DNA from 3 places in the Nocardia sp. NPDC057353 genome. Region 2 is predicted to be linked to each of the others. Evidence: riboswitches for the same ligand, from Rfam matches in the RefSeq annotation. Region 2 holds a riboswitch; each other region holds the start of a gene.

Region 1 (6,516 bases), on a different contig from region 2:
GTGCCACGGGAATTCGGCGGAAGGATCTCTGCTCGAAAATGAATACCCGGATCATGGGAATCCTGAATGTCACACCGGATTCCTTCCTCGACGGCGGGCAATTCGAGCGCCCCGCACTACGACGACGTCGTGACCGAGGTGCGGCGGTGATCCGCACCCACGATGTCGCTCCCACCGTGCAGGCCGTGCGGATGGCCGCTGCCGTCGCCACGTCGGCCCCGCTGCTCGCGCGGCACTGAATCTCGCTGCGCTCAGCTGGATCCGGTCGATGCCGCAGGGGCGTACGGGGTGTTGGCCGGACGGTTCTCATCCGCGGCCAGCGGGCGCCCGATCTGCGGGAAGGCACGCTGCGCGCACGCCGTGCGCTCACACACCCGGCAGCCTGCCCCGATCGGCACCGCGGCCGCGCGATCGGTGATCGGCAGGCCGTGGGAGTAGACGAGCTTGTCGGCGAAGGTGAGGTCGCAGCCGAGCCCGACCGCGAAGTCCCGCGCCGGTGCCAGGTAGCCGGGGTTGCTCTCCCCCGTGGTGCGCGCCAGCCACAGGTACGCGCGCCCATCCGGCATCTCGGCGATCTGGGTTCGGATCCGCCCCGGCGTGGAGAAGGCGTCGTGCACCACCCACAGCGGGCACGATCCACCCACCCGGGAGAAGTGGAACGCCGTGGCGGACTGCCGCTTGGAGATATTGCCCGCCCGGTCGGTGCGGACGAAGAAGAACGGCACCCCGCGCTGCCCGCGCCGCTGCAGTGTCGAGAGCCGGTGGCACACCGTTTCGAACCCGACCTCGAACTGCGCCGAGAGCAGATCGATGTCGTAGCGCAACGCCTCGGCAGCGCGCAGGAACGGGCCGTAGGGCAGGATCAGCGCCCCGGCGAAGTAGTTGGCCAGCCCGATCCGCAGCAACCGGCGCGACTCCCCCGGCAACCCGGCGGTGTCGGCGAGCAACTCCTCGAGCACGGCGGACTGGGTCAGGAACGCCAGCTGCGTCGCCACCTGGAAGGCCCGCTGTCCGGGAGTGAGGCGCCGAGCCAGAATCAAGGTGCGCGAGTGCGGGTCGAAGACCCGTTTCGGCCCGGGCCGCACCGGGTCCTCCGAACGGATCCGGACCGCGACATCGTGCTCCTCGCGCAGCAGCCGCGCCAGCTGCAGATCCAGCCCGCCCAGGGTGAACCGGCCTCGGGTGAACAGCTCCTCGGCCGCGGTGTCGAGCGCGGGGATGTGGTTGCGGCGGTCGTAGAAGTAGTCGCGGACGTCCTCGTACGGCATGGCGGTGCGGGTATCGCTCGGCGGCGCGTCGATGCCCGCGGTGAGCTGCTCGATCTGCCCGGTGGCGGCGCGCAGCCGCCGATGCTGGCTGATCAGCAGCCGCGCCGCGGTCGGCACCCGGGACAGCAGATCATCGAGCTCGCCGCTGGTCACCGTGGCCGCCTCGGAATCCTCGGCGAACACCGCCGCCAGATCCGCGAGCAGCCGCGCGTCGGTCTCCGGGGCGAAGAACCCGACCTCCAGGTCGAAGGTCGAGGTCAGCCGCATGAGCACCGGCACCGTCAGCGGCCGCTGATCGTTCTCCAGCTGATTGACATAGCTCACCGACAACGCCAGCGCCTTGGCCAGCCCGGACTGGGAGAGCCCGCGCTGCTCCCGCAACGCCCGCAGCCGTCCCCCGGCATACAGCTTCTCCACCACCGGCACCCTTCCTCGACACCCGGCTTTCCGGTTCGAGGCCGACACCCGCCGCGGCGCGCACGACGACGACGCACCCGGACAGCCGGATGCGTGGCAGGTCGGCGTAGCGCCCGGTCCACGAGGCGACGGCCGCCGGACACGGCGTGTCCGGCACAGCGGGCAGGTCTTCGGACTCGCGGGCACCGGCCCCCGAGGGGCCGACCTGGGGCGAACCCAGGCATTTCCTACCACGCCGTCGCTTCCCGGACCCGAGGGTCCAGTGCTGATGACGGCGGTCGTTCCCGCTCACCGCTGCGGGACAGTCCCGGATTCCCACCGGGTTCCCTCTCGCCCGCCACCCGGCCGAAGAGGCCTGGCGGTGGGCTTCGACGCCCCGCGCCCACCGTGGTGGTTCGGGACGAACCAGCTGCGGCGTTCAGCATATGCCCTGTTCGCGGCGGGTTGCGACAGGGGTGAGCGGGACCGGAACCTGCGTGCCCGAGACCACGGCCGCGGTCTGGTACCGCACGCCGGCCGGGCCGGTGACGGTGAGCGGCCACCGGCTGCCCGGTGGGCACCATCCGCACCCGGGTGGCGCGCGCCCGCGAGACACCGGTCGAGTTCTGGCGCGGCGCGCAGACCGCGGCACGGAAAGCGCACGGCGCGAACAGGACCGGCGCCCGCAATGGCATGCCGAGGCAGTAGCGGATCGGTATCGTGGAAGGTCGGATCGGCTGCGCGCCGGTCCGCCGCCGTAACCGAGAACGCCGTTCGGCAACCCCCGCCCGGGCGGTGCGCCCGACAGGCGCGAGGAGGTCCCGTGGACACCGATGGCGCTGCCCGATACGACCGCAGGGCCGTAGCCCGGATTCTGCGCGAACTCGCCGGACCCGCCCCCTTCGCCCAGGTCGCACCCCGCACGCACAGCCGGATCGAATACCGTGCCACCGCCCTGCGATTCGAGCCGGGCAGCCACCTCACGCTGTCCCAGCGGTTGTATCTGGAGCGCTTCATGCGGCCCTGCCCGCCCGAGCAGGTCACCTCGGCCACGCACCGGGTGAGCTGGCTCGACGAGGAAGGGGTGGCCAATACCGGACACTTCCACAGCGACGGCCTCGGCCCGGTCGTGCCCATCGCGGCCCGTACCGCCTTCCTCGCCCTGTGGAACGGGCTCCGCGCGGACGCCGGATTCGCCGAGCGCGCAGGACGTCTCGACGGAGCCGCGCGCTCGGTGCTGGCGGGCACCACCACCGACCACGAACCGCTCGAGGTCTTCCGGGTCGGGTTGGAGGCCGCCGCGCGGGCCCTGACCCAGCACGCGCTGCTGGCGCACCGCGTCGGGCACCGCGACCCCGCGCGATTCGCGCTCGCGCTGCGCGGGTCGGGCATCTTTGTCGCGGTCGCGACCCGTTGGTTCTGGGAGTTGCAGGCCTCCACCCACCGGCGCGGCATGGCCCCGGTCGAGCTGACCGCCGACCTAGACGGGCGGCTGCGCTACACCCCCGGCACGCTGGCAACGCTGCGCGTCATGAAGGAGGCCACGATCGCCGAGGCGCACGCGGTCATGCACCGCGCGCGCACCGAGGAAGGGCTCGGCACCGAGGCGGCCATCGCCAGGTACCACGACGAACTCGACCTCATCTCCCGGCAGTACGCCCTGCTCGCCCCGGGCGAGCAGCCCGCGTGTCCGGCCGCGGCGAGCACGCTGCTGCCGCTGGTGGTCGAGCGGTTCGTCGCGGCGTTCGCCGACGCGGTCCAGCGCTGCGAACTCGTGCCGCTCGCCGCCGCGGGCGAGGAGAGCGACGGCGCACCGGAATCGGTCTTCGCGGTGCCGGACATGAACTGCAAACACTGCGTGCGCACCATCACCGCGGTCCTCACCGCGATGGACATCGCGGTGCACGACGTCGACCTGGACCGCAAGATCGTGCGGGCGGAGTTCCGCAGCACGCGCAACCGGGACCGCGCCTTCGAGGCGCTGCGCGACAGCGGGTACAACCCGACCCCGCACGCGGGTGCGGTGGCGTCCGTGGGCGGGGAAGGCCGCGGATGATCCCACCTCCGGTCCCCGCGCTGCTCGATCCGCTGGTGCGCGAGTTCCTCGAGTCCGCGAGGCCGCTCGCCGCAGGCCACCCCACGCCGCTGCATCTGGTCTTCCCCGCGGTCTTCGCGGCCAATGCCGCCGCGCTGACCGCGGTGCTCGAGCAGCGCGACCTCAGCCACCGAATCTGGTACGCGCACAAAGTCAATCGCAGCGCCGCGTTCGCGCGGGAGGCCGAGCGCGCCGGGCTCGCCATCGACGTCGCCTCGCCCGGCGAGCTGGACAGCGCGCTGCGCGCCGGCTTCGCCCCGGCCCGCATCGAGGCCACCGGCCCCAAGGGCGAGCGATTCCTGCGGCGGCTGCTCGCCGAGGGGGTCACGGTCAATGCCGACAATGTCTGGGAGGTCGAGCAGCTGGCCGCCGCGGCGGGCGGGCCGGTGCCGATTCTGCTGCGCATCAGCGGGTTTCCCGGCACAGCCGCCAGCCGGTTCGGGATCGCGCTCGCCGCGATCCCCGCCGTGCTGGACCGGCTGGCGGCCTTCCGCGACCGGATCGCGCTGCGCGGCTTCTCCTTCCATCTCGACACCGCCGAGCAGCGGGATCGGGTGCGGGCGATCGCGGCGTGCCTGCCGCTGTTCGAGGCGGCGTGGGCACGCGGCCTCTCGCCCACCGTGCTCGATATCGGCGGCGGGCTGCGCCAGGTCTTCGCCGCCGATCCCGGCAGCTACGACGCCTACACCCGCGCCCTGCGCGAGTCGCTGCTCGGCCACGGGCGGCCGCTGGCCTGGTCGGGCGCCACCTTCGGCTACCGGGTGGAGGCCGGTGCGGTCACCGGCACCCCGGTGTTCCACAAGTACGCCAACACCGTCGCCCCCGCGACGGCGCTCGGCGCACTGCTCGACGCCGAGGTACCGGGGCAGGGGCGCTCGGTGGCCGCGATCCTCACCGACAACCTGCTCGAGCTCTGGCTGGAGCCGGGGAAGTCGCTCACCGACCACGCCGGGATCACCCTCGCCCGCATCGAATTCACCAGGGACCTGCCGGACGGGTCCGTCCTGGCGAACCTCGACATCAGCCGCGACCAGGTGACCCCCGCCGACCAGGAGAGCCTCGTCGACCCACTGCTGCTGGCGGGCGACGCCGCACCGCGCCCGCCCGAACCGGTCGCGGCATTCCTCGCCGGGCGGCTGTGCCTGGAGCGCGACATGGTCAGCACCCGCGCCGTCCGGCTGCCCTTCCGGCCGCGGCCCGGCGATCTGCTGGTGTTCCCCAACACCGCCGGATACCACTCGGACCTGTCCGCGGCCACCGCCGCCGGGCACCCACTGCCCCCGACCTTCGCGGTCAGGCGCGGACCCGGCGGGTTCACCGTCGTCCCCGACGCCGACCACCGTCCCGCCCAGGAGGGATCGTGCGCCCGCACGACAGCATCACCGAGCTGATCGGCAACACTCCGCTGTTGCGGCTCGACCCCGCCGTGCACGGCATCGCGCGGCTGCGGTTCTACGCGAAGCTGGAGTCCCACAACCCGTTCGGCTCGGTCAAGGACCGCGCCGCGTTGGCGATGCTCCGCGACGAACTGCCCGGGCTCCGGGCCGAGGGCCGCACCCTGCTCGAGGCGTCCAGCGGCAATACCGCCAAGGCCATGCGGGTGCTGGGGTCGCTGGACGGCGTCGGGCTGCGGGCGGTCACCAACCGGATCAAGGTCGGCGAGGTCCGCGACATGCTGCGCCTGCTCGGCACCGAGATCGTCGAGCTGCCCGGGCTCTCGGAGTGCCCCGATCCCACCGCGCCCGACGACGTGTCCTCGGTCATCGCCGCCACCATGACCCGGGAACCCGGCGCCTGGCACCACGCCTCCCAGTACACCAACGAGCGCAATGTCGAGGCCCACTACCGGGGCACCGGGTCCGAGATCCGCTCCGCGCTCGCCGCGGTGGGCATCGAGCGGGTCGACTACCTCGTCGGCGGGCTCGGCACCACCGGCTCCACCCGCGGCACCGCGACCGCGCTGCGCGAACACAACCCGCGGCTGCGCACCGTCGGGGTGGTCTCCACCCGCGACGACTTCATCCCCGGCATCCGCTCCGAGACCGAGATGTGGGACGTCGGGCTCTTCCAGCCCGACTTCTACCACCGCATCGTCACCGTCGGCGCCGAGCACGCGGTCGACGCCACCCTGCTGCTGGCGCGCCGCTACGGCGTGCTGGCGGGCCCCACCTCCGGCGCCGCCTACGCCGCCGCGCTCGACGTCCTGCGCCCGGCCGCCGCGGCGCTCGGCCCCGACGACCCGGACCTGGTCGCGGTCGTGATCGTCTGCGACCGCCTCGAGCCCTACCTGTCCTACCTGCGGGCCCGGCGCCCCGAGCTGTTCGACGACCCGGCCCGCCCGGCCCCGCCACACCCGGCCGAACTGGCCGCCGTCCCGCAGCTCGGCCCGGAAGCACTCGATGAACTCGACCGCACCCGGCGCGCGACCGTGGTCGACACCCGCGGAGCCATGGCCTACCGGGTCGCCCACATCCCCGGCTCGATCAACGTGCGCGACGACGTCCTGCTCGACACACCCCCGGATCAGCTGCCGTTCTGCCGGACCAGACCGCTGGTCTTCGTCTGCCCCGTGGGGCGGGTGTCCCGGCACTTCGCGGCGCTGACCCGCCGCTCCGGGTTCGAGGCCTACAGCCTCGCCGGTGGGCTCGCGGCCTGGCGCGAGGAAGGGCTGCCCCTGCAGCGGGCCCGCTGACCACCGACCGCGGGACCGGCGCAGCTCCGCAGCGCACGGACAGTCGGGGGCCGGATGAAGCTCGA
Region 2 (6,516 bases):
GGCGCTGGCCGACGTGCTCTCCCGCGGCCGGTTGCAGCCCGGGTTCAGCGCGGGCACCCCGCCGCACGCCGAGCTCATGGGCGACCTGGTCTTCGACGGCGACTGGCGCTCCTACGACCTCTCCTACACCAGGATCGAGCGGCTGGTCGAGAACCTGCGCGGCGGGTACCTGGGCGGCCCCGACACCGTCATCCACTCGCCGGGCAACACGCAGCGCCCCCGGCTGCAACCGCACAGCCCCGGGCTGATCGACCGGCTCTGGTACGGCGGCTCCAGCGGCCGCTCGGTGCGCTGGGCGGGCGAGCGCGGGCTGAACCTGCTCACCGGCAATATCGTGCTCGGCGAGCAGAGCGACGACTTCGGCGCGAGCCAGCTGGCGCTCATCGCCGCCTACCGGGAGCGGATCGACCCGGCGCGGCCGGGCCGGGTCGCCGTCGGCCGGGTCATCGTCCCCACCGACGGCGCCGACCGCGCCACCCGCGAGCGGTACCGCCGCTACGCCGAGTCCAGGCGCGAGCGCACCCTCGCCCCGCAGGGCGAGCGCCGCGTGCTCTTCGCCCCCGACCTGGTCGGCCCCGCCGCGGAGATCGTGCAGCGGCTGCACGCCGACCCGGTGCTCGCCGAGACCACCGAGCTGCGCCTGGAATTGCCCTACGAGTTCCACCGCGCCGAGTACGAGCAGATCCTGCACGACGCGGTCGAGCTGGTCGCGCCCGCGCTGGGCTGGCAGCCGCCGAGTATTGCGCCGCTGATCACAGTCCCTGGGCACTCGACCAGTTAATTTCCTGCGGCGTCGCAGGAATTGCATGCTGTATGGTCGATTTTTGTGATCGGCATCACGTTTAGCGCCGCCGTTCACTGTCTTCGCAAATCCGGAAAGCGTGCTGACCTGCGTGGATGAACTCCCAGGTAGGCGCGTTGGCACCGCTGTGGGATCACCCCGGAATTGCGGGCTTCGTCCTATTTAAAAGGACTTATTTCAGACCATAAGTCAAGTTTTTGAAGTATCGACCAACCCGAAGGTCGTTGCTAAGCTGTCGCTGCTCATGAGAACCGACCGGTTTTCTGAGTTTTCGCCACAAAACATGACGCCCGCTTGGAGGCGCGTTCATAGCCATGATGAATGACGAGCGTGCCCTCCGGGCGGTACCGAGACTGTCCCACCGCAGGCGACCCGAGATGACGTCCGCGCAGGGATTCAGGAGTGCACCAGATATGAAGCTCGACGACGCACTGCGGGACGGCATGAGCGTGGACGGCGCCATCGGCATCGCCCTCGTGGACATGCGCAGCGGGATGCTGCTGGGGAAGCAGGGCGGCAATCAACTCTTCGACCTGGACATGGCGGGCGCGCTGAACACCGAGGTGCTGCGGGCCAAGCTGCGCGCGGTCGAGGCGCTGCAGCTCGGGGACAACGTCCAGGACATCCTGGTCACCCTCAACGCGCAGTACCACCTGATCATGCCGCTGGTCCGGAACGACGGCGAGGAGCTCTTCCTCTACCTGGCGCTGGACAAGTCGCGCGGCAACCTGGCGCTGGCCCGCCACCAGCTGCGCCGGATCGAGCAGGCGATCCGGCTGTGAGCCGGGCGTTCGACCGGCACGAGATCGCCCTCGGCGACCCGCGTGCCGTCGGGATGCTGCTGCAGCGCGCCTGCGAGGAGATCCCCGACGTCGAGCACGCCGTCATGACCAGCCGGGACGGGCTGGTGGTCGCGGCCGACGACGTCTCGGGGCAGATGACGCACGGCGATTCGATCGCCATGCGCAGCTCGGCCATGGCCGCCGCCGCCATCGGCATCGGGGACCACTTCACCAGCCTGGTGACCCAGGGCAGGCTGCAGTCCGCGGTCTTCGAGGCCGACCGCGGCTGCGTCGGGGTCTTCCCGCTCAGCTCCACGCTGCTGCTGGTGGTCACCAGCGCGCCGACGGTGAACCTGGGCCGGTTCAACGCCGCCGCCAAGCGGGTGCTCGGCATCCTGCAGGCGCCCGCAGCCTGACCCGGCGAACCGGACATCCGGTTTCGGCCGTGCTTATGATGTCGGTGTCCCGCGGGGAAGACCGGTGTGATTCCGGGGCTGTCCCGCAACTGTGAGGCTCGTCCGAGCCGAAGCCAGATACCCGCGGGTCGCTGTATCGGAAACGGTCGCGGCCACGCGGATATGGTCGGCGCCGGATGCGCCGTCCTCTCCATCGGGCCGCGGCGCGTTCGCTGCTGCCCCTTCGCGTGCGCCGCACGCGAAGGGAGTCGGGTCATGGGATTCGGGCGTCGGGCATTCCTGCTCGGAACCGCCGCCGCGGCAGGCGCGTTCGCGGCGGGGTGCGGCAGCTCCCGCCCCGCGGTGGACACCGGCACCTTCACCGCGGCCTTCCAGGGCTCCGGCGCGGGCGAGGGCATCGATCCGGGGGTGAACACGCTCTTCGTCGACGAGGCCAGGATGAAGGCGGTCTACGACGGGCTCTTCGAGGTCGACGAGACCATGACGCCGATCCCGCGGCTGGCGCTCGCGGCCGAGCCGAACGCGGACGGCACCCGGTGGCGGATCGCGCTGCGCGAGGCGCGCTGGCACGACGGCACCGCCTTCGGCGCCGACGACGTGCTGTACACCATCGCCAGGGTGCTCGGGCCCGCCCAGCGCCGCCCCTTCGTCGCGGCCACCTCGCTGGCCCCGGTCGATCTCGGGCTCTCCCGCGCGGTGGACCCGCGCACCGTCGAGCTGGTGCTGCGGCAGCCGTCGTTCGACTTCCCGATCGCGCTCGCCGGGTACGGCACCAAGATCGTCAAGAACGGCGCGGTCGACTTCGCGCGGCCGGTCGGCACCGGGCCCTTCGTCTTCCGCGAGTTCGAGCCGGGCCGCACCTTCGTCGCCACCGCCAACGAGCAGTACTGGGACGGCGCCCCCGCCGTCGGCGAGCTGCGGATCGTCAGCGCCGAGCCGGACGCCAGGCTGAACGCGCTGCGCGGCGGCGAGATCGACTTCGCGGACAACCTGAACCCGGTGGCGAGCCGGGCACTGGCCGGGCGCGACGACGTCACCGTGCAGACCACCCCCGGCAGCGGAATCCTGTTCTTCGCCATGAAGACCGACCGCCCGCCCTTCGACAAGCCGGACGTGCGGCGCGCGCTCATGCGCCTGGTCGACCGCGCCGAGCTGGTGAAGGTCGCGCTGGAGGGGATGGGCGAGCCGGGCACCGACGTGTTCGGCCGCGGCTTCCAGTACTCCGCCGAGCTGCCCGCGCACCCCTACGACCCGGACGAGGCCGGTCGCCTGCTGGCGCGGGCCGGGGTCCGCGACCTCTCCTTCGACCTGTTCACCGCGCCGGTGGCGAACGGCTTCGTCGAGGCGGCCCGGCTCTTCGCCGAGCAGGCGGCCGCCGCGGGGGTGCGGGTGAACGTGGTGATCGGCTCCAAGGACAGCTACTACACCGACGCGCTGGAGACCGGCGCGCTCACCATGGGCCAGTCCGGCCCGTTGCCGATCCCGAACCATTTCGCGTCCCGGCTGATCACCGGCGCGCCGCAGAACCGCACCCGCTGGGCCGACCCGGAGTTCGACGCGCTCTACGCCAGGGCGCAGACCACCGCCACCGCCGATGCCAGGGCCGCGCTCTACCGCTCCATGCACGAGATACTGCACGACCGAGGAGGATTCGTGTTCTTCGCCGAGACACCGTGGATCAGCGCCGCGCGCGCCGGGTTCGGGAACACCCCGGCCACGGTGCCGAACTCGCACGCCTGGGCCCGCTTCGACGGGGTGACCGCGTGAGCGCCGCCGCATTGAGCGCCGAGCGCGCCGAGTACTGGGTGCGGCGCTGGGACCGGCAGCAGGAGCACTACATGCCGGACCGGGAGCAGCGCTTCGAGGTGCTCGGCGACGTCGTGGCCGAGCTGGTCGGCAGGCTGGACCCGCTGATCGTCGACCTCGGGGTCGGGCCGGGCACGCTCGCGGCCCGGCTGCTCGACCGCTTCCCGGAATCGACGGTCGTCGGGGTGGACGCCGACCCGCTGCTGCTCGCGCTCGCCGAGCGCACCCTGCCCGCGGAGCGCTTCCGCGCGGTCGCCGCCGACCTGCGGCAGCCGGACTGGTTCGAGCGGCTCGAGCTGGACCGCGCGCCGGACGCCTTCGTCAGCACCACCGCGCTGCACTGGATGAACCGGGAGCCGCTGCGGCAGCTCATCGCGGTCTGCGCGAAGGCGCTGGAGCCGGGCGGGCTCTTCCTCGACGGCGACCACCTCTACGAGGGAGAGGAGGGGCCGCGGCTCGACGCGCTCGCCAGGGCCGTGACCAGGCGTCGGGCCGGGCGCACCGGCGCCGCCGCCGCCGAGGACTGGCAGGCCTGGTGGGCCGCGGTCGAGGCGGCGCCGGAGCTGGCCGAGCTGGTGCGGCTGCGCGCGGGCGGGTTCGAGCACACCGTGCACGACAAGCCCACCGCGCACGACTACCTGGCCTTCGCCCGCGAGGCAGGGTTCGCGGAGGCCGGGACGGTCTGGCAGTACGGCGACGACCGTGTCGTGGTCGCGATCCGCTGAGCGGCCGTTCGCGCGGTTCCTGCTGCGCCGCACCGGGATCGGGGTGGCGCAGCTCGGCATCCTGCTGGTGCTGGTGTTCGGGCTCGCGCTGCTCATGCCGGGCGACGCCGCCGACGTGCAGAACAGCGACGTCTTCGGCGCCGAGCAGCGGGCCGCCAACCGGGAGCTGCTCGGGCTCGACATCGCGCCCGCGCAGCGCTTCCTCGACTGGCTCGGGAACGCGGCGACCGGCGACTTCGGCACCTCGTACGCCAATGGCGAGCCGGTCGCGGAGCTGATCGCCGGGCCGCTGCTCGTCTCCGGGCTGCTCGCCGTGCTCGCGCTGGCGCTGCTGCTGCCGCTGGTGGTGCTGGCCGGGTTCGCGGCGGGGCTGCACCCCGGCTCGTGGCTGGACCGGGCGGTGACGACGGTGAGCATCGCGGTGGACTCGGTGCCCGATTTCGTACTCGCGGTGCTGCTGGTCGGCTGGCTCGCCCTGGATCTCGGGCTGCTGCCCGCGACCTTCATCGGCGCCGACCTGGAGACCGTGCTGCGGCGGCCGGAGTACCTGGTGCTTCCGCTCGCGGTGATCGTGGCGCGGGTGGCGGCGCCGCTGGTCCGGCTAGTGCGGGCCGGGGTGGTCGACGTGCTGGAGCAGCCGTACATCGCGCAGGCGCGCAGGCTCGGCGTGCGCCGCCGCTCGCTGCTGCTCCGGCACATCGCGCCGAACGCGCTGGCGCCCGCGATGCAGGAGCTCGGCCGCACCGGGGACGGGCTGCTCTCCGGGGTGCTCATCGTCGAGGCGGTGTTCGTGGTGCCCGGGATCGCCTCCGAGCTGATCGGGGCCATCGGCAACCGGGACGAGCCGGTGATCCTCGCCATCGTCGCCGTCACCGGGACCATTGCCATCGGCATCAACCTGCTGATCGACCTGGCCGGGCAGCGCATGGTGCCGTGCTCGGCGGACGGGGTGGGGGAGTGAGGTCGTCGTTCCGGCGGGCAATCGCCGTTGCGTGCCTCGCGATCCCGGTGTTCTTCGCGCTGGTCGGACCGGTGCTCGCGGCGTCGGCGCCGCGGGCCAGGCAGGCGCCGTTCGGGCCGTCGGAGTGGTCCCCGTTCGGGACCGACCGGCTCGGCCGCGACGTCCTCGCCACCGCGCTCACCGGCGGCCGCACCTTCCTGCTGGTCGCGGCGGCGACGGTGCTCATCGCCTACCTGGCGGGCTTCCTCATCGGCGTCACCGCGGCCGCCACCGGGCGGCGCTGGGTGGACGACCTGCTCATGCGCCCGATCGACGTCCTGCTCTGCCTGCCCTCGCTGCTGCTCATCATGGTCGCGGCGCTGCGCACCGAGGGCGCGCCGGTGGCGGTCGCGGGCGCCATCGCGCTCGCCCTGGTGGCGCCGAGCGCCCGCTTCGTGCGGATGGCCGCGCGCTCGGTGGTACGCGGGCCGGTGATGGCGGCGCTGCGCATGCAGGGGCAACCGGCCAGGTACCGCTACGGCCGCTACGCCGTCCGCGAACTGGCCCGCCCGCTCGCCGCCGATATCGCGCTGCGCTTCACCGCCGCCGTCTACTTCCTCGCCTCGGCCAACTTCCTCGGCCTCGGCTTCGACACCACCGCACCGGACTGGGCGGTCGCCGTCGCCGCCAACAAGGACGCGCTGACCACCGCCCCGTTGGCGGTCGCGCTGCCCGCCGGGCTGATCGTGCTGCTCGTGGTCGGCATCAACCTGCTCGCCGACGACCTGCTGACCGACCCGCGCACCGTCGCGCTGCGCCTGGCCGAGCGGAGCCGCCGTGGCTGAGCCGCTGGTCACGGTGCGCGGCCTGACGGCGAGCGCGGGAAACACGGTGCTGCTGGCCGATATCGGGTTCGCCGTGCCCGCCGGGCGGATCGTCACGCTCTTCGGCCCCTCCGGTGCGGGCAAGACCACCATCGCCGCGGCGGTGGCGGGCGCCGTGCCGCCCGGGGTCGCGATCACCGGGGAGATCCGGGTCGCGGCGG
Region 3 (6,516 bases), on a different contig from region 2:
CGACACCGAACCGGGCGCCTCGGCGTTCACCGCAAGGGTGCTGACCGGCAACCTGCGGCTGATCACCGGCATGGTGCGCGCCAACCAGCCGTGGCGGCTCACCCTCCGGCTCTCGCGCGCGCTGGCCGCGGCCGCGGCGGCGGGGGTGTTCGCGCTGATCACCTCCGATATCTGGCGGATGGCCGACACCTTCGGCGCCGTGCGGTCGACCCTGGCCATGGTCGGGTCGATCGTGGCCATCGCGGCCACGCTGGTGATCGGGGCGCAGCTGTGGGAGCGCGCGCCGGGGCGGCGGATGCGGGAGCAGGTGGCGATGTTCAATATCGCGACCGTCGCGACCGTGCTCATCGGCGTCGGCGCGTTCTACCTGGCGCTGTTCGGTCTGGCGGTGCTGGCGGCGGCGTTCCTGGTGGTGCCCGCGGGGTTCGCCGAGGCGCTGGGGCATCCGGTCGGGATCGGGGACTACCTGGAGCTGGCGTGGTTGACGTGTTCGCTGGCCACGGTCGGCGGTGCGCTCGGCGCCGGGCTGGAGGACGACGACACCGTCCGCGAAGCCGCCTACGCGCGGCACAGCGACACCGGCGCCGCCTGACTACCGCACGCCGAGCCGAACCGCCTCGGCCGCGGCGTAGGCCCCGGTCAGCGCGACCAGCGGCCACGCCACCCGCGGGGAGACGTCCCGCCGCCGGACGTGACCGAGGCCGGCGACCGTGTCGCTGAGGTCGATGAGCAGTCCGAGGCGCAGCCATCGCGCCCGCTCCCGGGGACCGGCGGTGAGGTAGCCGAACCCCATGGCGAGCGCACGAATCCCGTAGACGCGGGTGAGGTACAGCGACTCCGGCGTGCTGCGCGCACCGAAGGCTCTCGTCAGCGCGTTCGGCGCGCCCAGGGAGGCAGCACCTGCTGCGGACACCATGGCCAAGCGCACCTACAACCAGTACTGCGGCGTCGCGCACGCGCTCGACCTGCTCGGCGAGCGGTGGTCGATGCTGATCCTGCGCAACCTCCTGCTCGGCCCCAAGCGCTACACCGACCTGCTGGACGGCCTCCCCGGCATCGGGACCGGGCTGCTCAGCCAGCGCCTCAAGGAACTCGACGCGGCGGGGGTGATCAGCAGGACGACCCTGCCGCCCCCAGCGGCTTCGGCCGTCTACCAGCTGACCGCCGACGGCGAGGCGCTGCGCCCGGTCTTCCATTCGCTCTCGCGCTGGGGGCTGCCCCGGCTCGGTGCGCCCACACCGGGGCAGCATCTCGACCCGGAGTTGGTGGCCATCGCCATGGAGGCCAGGTTTCGGCCGGAGGCGGTGCGACCGGAGGCGCACGGGGTCTACGAGCTCCGGACCGAAGGCGTGGCTTTCCGGTTCACGATCGGGCCGGAGCGGATCGAGTTCCGCGCGGTCCCGGCGGAGTCACCGCGCGCGGTCGTCGCCGCCGACGTCGCCACGCTCGCCGAATTGGCCAACGGCACGGTGACACTCGGCGGCGCCGTCGAGAGCGGCGCGCTCACCATCACCGGCGACCCCGCCGCCGCGGCACCGCTGGCCGCCGCCTTCGGACTCCTCGGCGCAGCGGAGTAGGCCGCGCCGGTGCAGCACCCGCGCGGCGCTGTGCGCGGCCAGGTACAGGTGCGTGCGGCGATGCGGGAGGACCCCGGTGAGCCAGGGCAGCAGGAAGTAGACCGGGATCAACCCCCGCTCGATGCGGCGGTGGGCGCGCTGCCCCAGCACCGAGCGCGCCGTCAGCGCGGCGAGCCCGAGCTGCGCCGAGCCGAGCGCGGCCAGGAACACCCGGCTGCGGCGGGGCAGCCCGAGCAGCGTCGGCACCGTGCAGTGCACCGCCGCGCAGCCGTAGTCGAAGATCACGTGCTCACGTCCGCGCATACGCGCGCAATACCCACCTCGGTCCGGAACACGGCAGCACCGCGAACGAGGTCCGAGCCACACTTGCGCAGCGCGCCTGCGGGTTCGCACGGTCAGCGCGCCCGTGTGCGAAGAGTGGTGCCTGTCGGCCTCGGAATCGAAGGGAAGCGCCGGAATGCCGGGGTGGCGCAGCAGCGCGCCACCCCGGGATCAGGTCAGCGCAGCGCCTGCGCCGCCGCGACGAGGTTGCGCAGCGAGGCGGTCACCTCATCGGTCTTGCGGGTCTTGAGCCCGCAGTCCGGGTTGACCCACAGCCGTTCGGCCGGAACGGCTTTCAACGCCAGCGCCAGCGACTTCTGCACCTCGTCGGCGCCGGGGACGCGCGGCGAGTGGATGTCGTAGACACCCGGGCCGACACCGAGGTCGAAGCCGATCGCATTGAGGTCGTCGAGCACCTCCATGTGCGAGCGCGCCGCCTCGATCGAGGTGACGTCGGCGTCCAGGCCGTGGATCGCGCCGATGACCTCACCGAACTCCGAGTAGCAGAGGTGCGTGTGGACCTGGGTGGCGTCGGCGACCCCGGCGGTGGCGAGCCGGAAGGCGTCGACCGCCCACTCCAGGTAGGCGGCCTGGTCGGCCCGGCGCAGCGGCAGCAGTTCGCGCAGCGCGGGCTCGTCCACCTGGATGACGCCGATGCCCGCGGCCTCCAGGTCCACCGTCTCGTCCCGGATGGCCAGCGCGATCTGCCGCGCGGTGTCGGCGAGCGGCTGGTCGTCGCGGATGAACGACCAGGCCAGGATGGTGACCGGGCCGGTCAGCATGCCCTTGACCGGCTTGCGGGTGAGCGACTGGGCGTAGGTGATCCACTCGACGGTCATGACCGCGGGGCGCGCCACGTCGCCGTAGACGATCGGCGGGCGAACGCAGCGGGTGCCGTAGGACTGCACCCAGCCGTTGATCGTGGCGGCGAAGCCGTCGAGCTGCTCGGCGAAGTACTGCACCATGTCGTTGCGCTCCGGCTCGCCGTGCACCAGCACGTCCAGCCCGATCTCCTCCTGCAGCGCGATCACCTCGGCGATCTCGGCGCGCATGCGGGTGTCGTACTCGGCCTGATCGATCTCGCCGCGGCGGAGTTCCGCACGGGCCACCCGGATCCGGCCGGTCTGCGGGTAGGAGCCGATGGTGGTCGTCGGGAGCAGCGGCAGGTTGAGGCGTTCCTGCTGCAGGATGCGGCGTTCGTCGGCGGGGGCGCGGCGGACGGCGTCCGCGTCCAGGTTCGCCAGCCGCTCGCGGACCGCCGCCACGCGCAGGCGCGGGTCGGCCTTGCGGTCGGCCACGGCGGTGCGCGCGATCTCCAGCGCCGCGCTCTCCCCCTCGGCCAGTGCGGTGGCGAGCAGCCGGATCTCGGCGATCTTCTCGGCACCGAACGCGAGCCAACTGCGCAACCGCTCGTCCAGGTCGGTCTCGGGCGCGAGGCTGTAGGGAACGTGCAGCAGCGAGCAGGAGCTGGACACGGCGACGGTCACCCCGGCATCGCGCAGCTCGGTCAGGTACGGCAGCGCGTGGTCGGGGTCGACGCGCCAGATGTTGTGGCCGTCGACCACCCCGGCCACGATCAGCTTGTCGGTGATCGACTTCGCCGCGGCCAGATCCGCGTCACCGCCGGCGACCAGATCGACGGCGATTCCCTCGATCCCGGTCTCGGCGAGCGCGGGCAGCGCCACGCCCAACCGGCCGAAGTAGGCGGCCACCAGGATCGCCGGGCGCGCCGACAGCTCGGAGAGCCGCTGGTAGGTGCTGCGCACCGCCGCCAGCTCGGCCTCGGTGAGGTCGGTGACCAGCGACGGCTCGTCGAGCTGGACCCACTGCGCACCGGCCTCGACGAGCAGCCCGAGCAGCTGCTCGTAGAGCGGAAGCAGGTCGGGCAGCCGGTTCAGCAGGTCGCTGCCGTCCACCGACTTGGCCAGCTTCAGGAAGGTGATCGGGCCGACGACCACCGGCCGCGCGGGCACGCCGAGCGCGAGCGCCTCCTTCAGCTCGGCCAGCGGCTTCTCCGGGTGCAGCGCGAACGCCGTGTCCGCGCCGAGTTCGGGCACCAGGTAGTGGTAGTTGGTGTCGAACCACTTGGTCATCTCGAGCGGCGCGACCTCGGCATTGCCGCGGGCGGCGGCGAAGTAGCGATCCAGCTCGTCGACGATCCCGGCCACCCGCTCGGGCAGCGCGCCGAGCAGCACGGCGGTGTCGAGCACCTGGTCGTAGTACGAGAAGGTGCCCACCGGCACCGAATCCAGCCCGGCGTCCCGAGCCGCCGTCAGCTGCGCGGTGCGCAGGTCCTTCGCGACGGCGTGCAGGCTCGCCGCATCGGCGCGGCCCGCCCAGTACGCCTCGGTGGCACGCTTGAGTTCCCGATTCGGGCCGACGCGCGGGAATCCCAGCACGGTCGCGGTGAAGGTGGTGCGCGAGTTCGACATTGATGAGCTCCAGAGTCAGCAGTAAGAACCGCCACCCTTCAAGAGCGCACGCTGATGGAGCCCTGCAAGCATCGTTCCCGTGCCCGGGTCCACTGGCGTAGCGCCCGATCCGCGAGGCGACGGCCACCGGAGACGGCGTCTCCGGTACAACGGGCAGGTCTTCGGACTCGTGGGCATCGACCCGAATCGGGTCGGCCCCGGGGCCCGGGGCTGGTCCTACCGACCGTCGCTTCCCAGGCGGGTGCCCAGTGCGGGTGACGGCTGTCGTTCCCACTCACCGCTGCGGGACAGCCCCGGATTTCCACCGGGTTCCCTCTCACCCGCCGACTGTGCTCGACGGGCTTCGACGCCATCGGACGGGTCAGGGGCTCCTTCGACTCCGCCTCCGGCGAACCAGCTGCACCGACGAATATATCAATCCGGTCGCATGGTCGGGTGAGTCGTCGATGGCCGGGAAGGGATGGGTCAGGCCACGACCGGGCGCTGCGCGACGCCCACGTATTCGCTCAGCGGCCGGATGAGCGCATTGGATTCACCCTGTTCGATGATGTGCGCGGTCCAGCCGGTGATCCGGCTCATGACGAAGATCGGGGTGAAGACCTCGATATCGAAGCCGAGCAGGTAGTACGCCGGGCCGGTCGGGAAATCCAGATTCGGCTCGATCCCGGTCGCGTCGACCATGGTGCGCTCGAGGATGTCGTACATCCGCACCCATTTCTGCCCGTCGGTGGCGGCGGCGATATCCAGGAAAGCCTGCTTCATGGTCGGCACGCGGGAATCACCGTTCTTATAGACCCGGTGGCCGAAGCCCATGACCTTTTCCTTCTTCGCGAGCTTGGCCCGCAGCCACTCCTCGGCCAGCGCCGGATCATCGATCTCCAGCATGTGGTGCATGACGGCCTCGTTGGCGCCGCCGTGCAGCGGGCCCTTCAGAGCGCCGATCCCGGCGGTGACCGCGCTGTAGATGTCCGACAGCGTCGAGGTGACCACCCGCGCGGCGAAGGTGGAGGCATTGAAACTGTGCTCGGCGTAGAGGATCAGCGAGACCTCGAACGCCTGCACCAGCTCCCGGGAGGGGACCTTTCCGAAGCACATGTGCAGGAAGTTCTCCGCGTAACCCAGGTGCGAATGCGGAGCGATCGGGTCCTGACCGTGGCGGCGCCGGTGGTCGGCGGCGACGATGGTGGGCAGCACGGCGAACATGCGCAGCGCCTTGGCCCGGTTCGCGCGCGGCGAGTTGTCCTCGGCGTCGGGATCTTCGGCACCGAGGTAGCTGATCGCGGTGCGCACCACGTCCATCGGGTGGCAGGTGTCGGGCATCTTCGCCACCAGCGAGAGCAGCGAGCGGTCCGCCCGGCGCGACGCCCGCTCCTGCTGCTGAAAGCGCTCCAGCTCGGCATTGCCGGGCAGTTCGCCGTTCCAGAGCAGGTAGGCGACCTCTTCGAAGGAGCAGTGGGCGGCCAGGTCCTGCACGGCGTAGCCGCGGTAGGTCAGCGAGTTCGTTTCGGGCACCACCTTGGAGATCGCGGTGGTGTCGACGACGACGCCTGCCAGACCCTTGTAGATATCCGGCATCACTGGTTCCTTCCGAGCGAGAAATTGACGATGTCGGAGTCGAATTCGTTGTAGCGCTCGTACTGCAGCAGTTCGTAGAGCCGCGAGCGATGCTGCATGCGGTCCAACAGCCCGGACTGCGTGCCCTCGGCGAAGATTTCGCGGAGTCCCTGCTCGGCGGCGAACATGGCCAGCCGCAGCGTGGTCACCGGGTAGATCACGGCGTTGTAGCCGATCTTCTCCAGCACCCCGGCGGAGAGCAGCTCCGATTTACCGAACTCGGTCATATTCGCCAGCAGGGGAACGTCCACCGCGGCCCGGAACTTCTCGAAATCGGCAGGCGTGGAGAGCGCCTCGGTGAAGATCAGGTCCGCACCGGCGTCGGCATAGGCCTCGACCCGGTCGATGGCGGCGTCGATGCCCTCGATGCCCGCGGCGTCGGTGCGCGCGCAGATCAAGAAGTTGGGGTCCCGGCGCGCGGAGATCGCGGCGGTCAGCCTGCGCAGCATGTCCTCGACCGGCACCACGGCCTTGCCGTCCAGGTGCCCGCAGCGTTTCGGGTTGACCTGGTCCTCCAGGTGCAGCCCGGCGATCCCGGCATCTTCGAGCACGGTGACCGTGCGGGCCGCGCT

Evidence for each region. A riboswitch is a leader RNA that binds a small molecule or an ion and turns the genes downstream of it on or off. The one in region 2 is predicted to bind cobalamin.
Region 1: it holds a riboswitch for cobalamin, as region 2 does, so the genes downstream of both, ACFUUZ_RS19890 (short-chain fatty acyl-CoA regulator family protein) here and ACFUUZ_RS07730 (ABC transporter substrate-binding protein) in region 2, are expected to answer to the same signal.
Region 3: it holds a riboswitch for cobalamin, as region 2 does, so the genes downstream of both, metE (5-methyltetrahydropteroyltriglutamate--homocysteine S-methyltransferase) here and ACFUUZ_RS07730 (ABC transporter substrate-binding protein) in region 2, are expected to answer to the same signal.

What each region holds. Positions count from the first base shown of each region.
Region 1 is NZ_JBHVAK010000037.1:38,272-44,787, forward strand. It holds gene ACFUUZ_RS19890 (short-chain fatty acyl-CoA regulator family protein) at 252-1,685, opposite strand; cobalamin riboswitch at 1,850-2,016, opposite strand; gene ACFUUZ_RS19895 (heavy-metal-associated domain-containing protein) at 2,488-3,720, shown strand; gene ACFUUZ_RS19900 (decarboxylase) at 3,717-5,150, shown strand; gene ACFUUZ_RS19905 (pyridoxal-phosphate dependent enzyme) at 5,120-6,451, shown strand.
Region 2 is NZ_JBHVAK010000010.1:124,785-131,300, forward strand. It holds gene ACFUUZ_RS07715 (LLM class flavin-dependent oxidoreductase) at 1-781, shown strand, start outside; gene ACFUUZ_RS07720 (hypothetical protein) at 1,216-1,584, shown strand; gene ACFUUZ_RS07725 (roadblock/LC7 domain-containing protein) at 1,581-2,000, shown strand; cobalamin riboswitch at 2,011-2,144, shown strand; gene ACFUUZ_RS07730 (ABC transporter substrate-binding protein) at 2,256-3,767, shown strand; gene ACFUUZ_RS07735 (class I SAM-dependent methyltransferase) at 3,764-4,531, shown strand; gene ACFUUZ_RS07740 (ABC transporter permease) at 4,509-5,492, shown strand; gene ACFUUZ_RS07745 (ABC transporter permease) at 5,489-6,316, shown strand; gene ACFUUZ_RS07750 (ABC transporter ATP-binding protein) at 6,309-6,516, shown strand, end outside.
Region 3 is NZ_JBHVAK010000037.1:29,705-36,220, forward strand. It holds gene ACFUUZ_RS19850 (hypothetical protein) at 1-592, shown strand, start outside; gene ACFUUZ_RS19855 (hypothetical protein) at 593-916, opposite strand; gene ACFUUZ_RS19860 (winged helix-turn-helix transcriptional regulator) at 915-1,577, shown strand; gene ACFUUZ_RS19865 (hypothetical protein) at 1,699-1,851, shown strand; gene metE (5-methyltetrahydropteroyltriglutamate--homocysteine S-methyltransferase) at 2,075-4,330, opposite strand; cobalamin riboswitch at 4,465-4,682, opposite strand; gene ACFUUZ_RS19875 (bifunctional 2-methylcitrate synthase/citrate synthase) at 4,796-5,905, opposite strand; gene prpB (methylisocitrate lyase) at 5,905-6,516, opposite strand, start outside.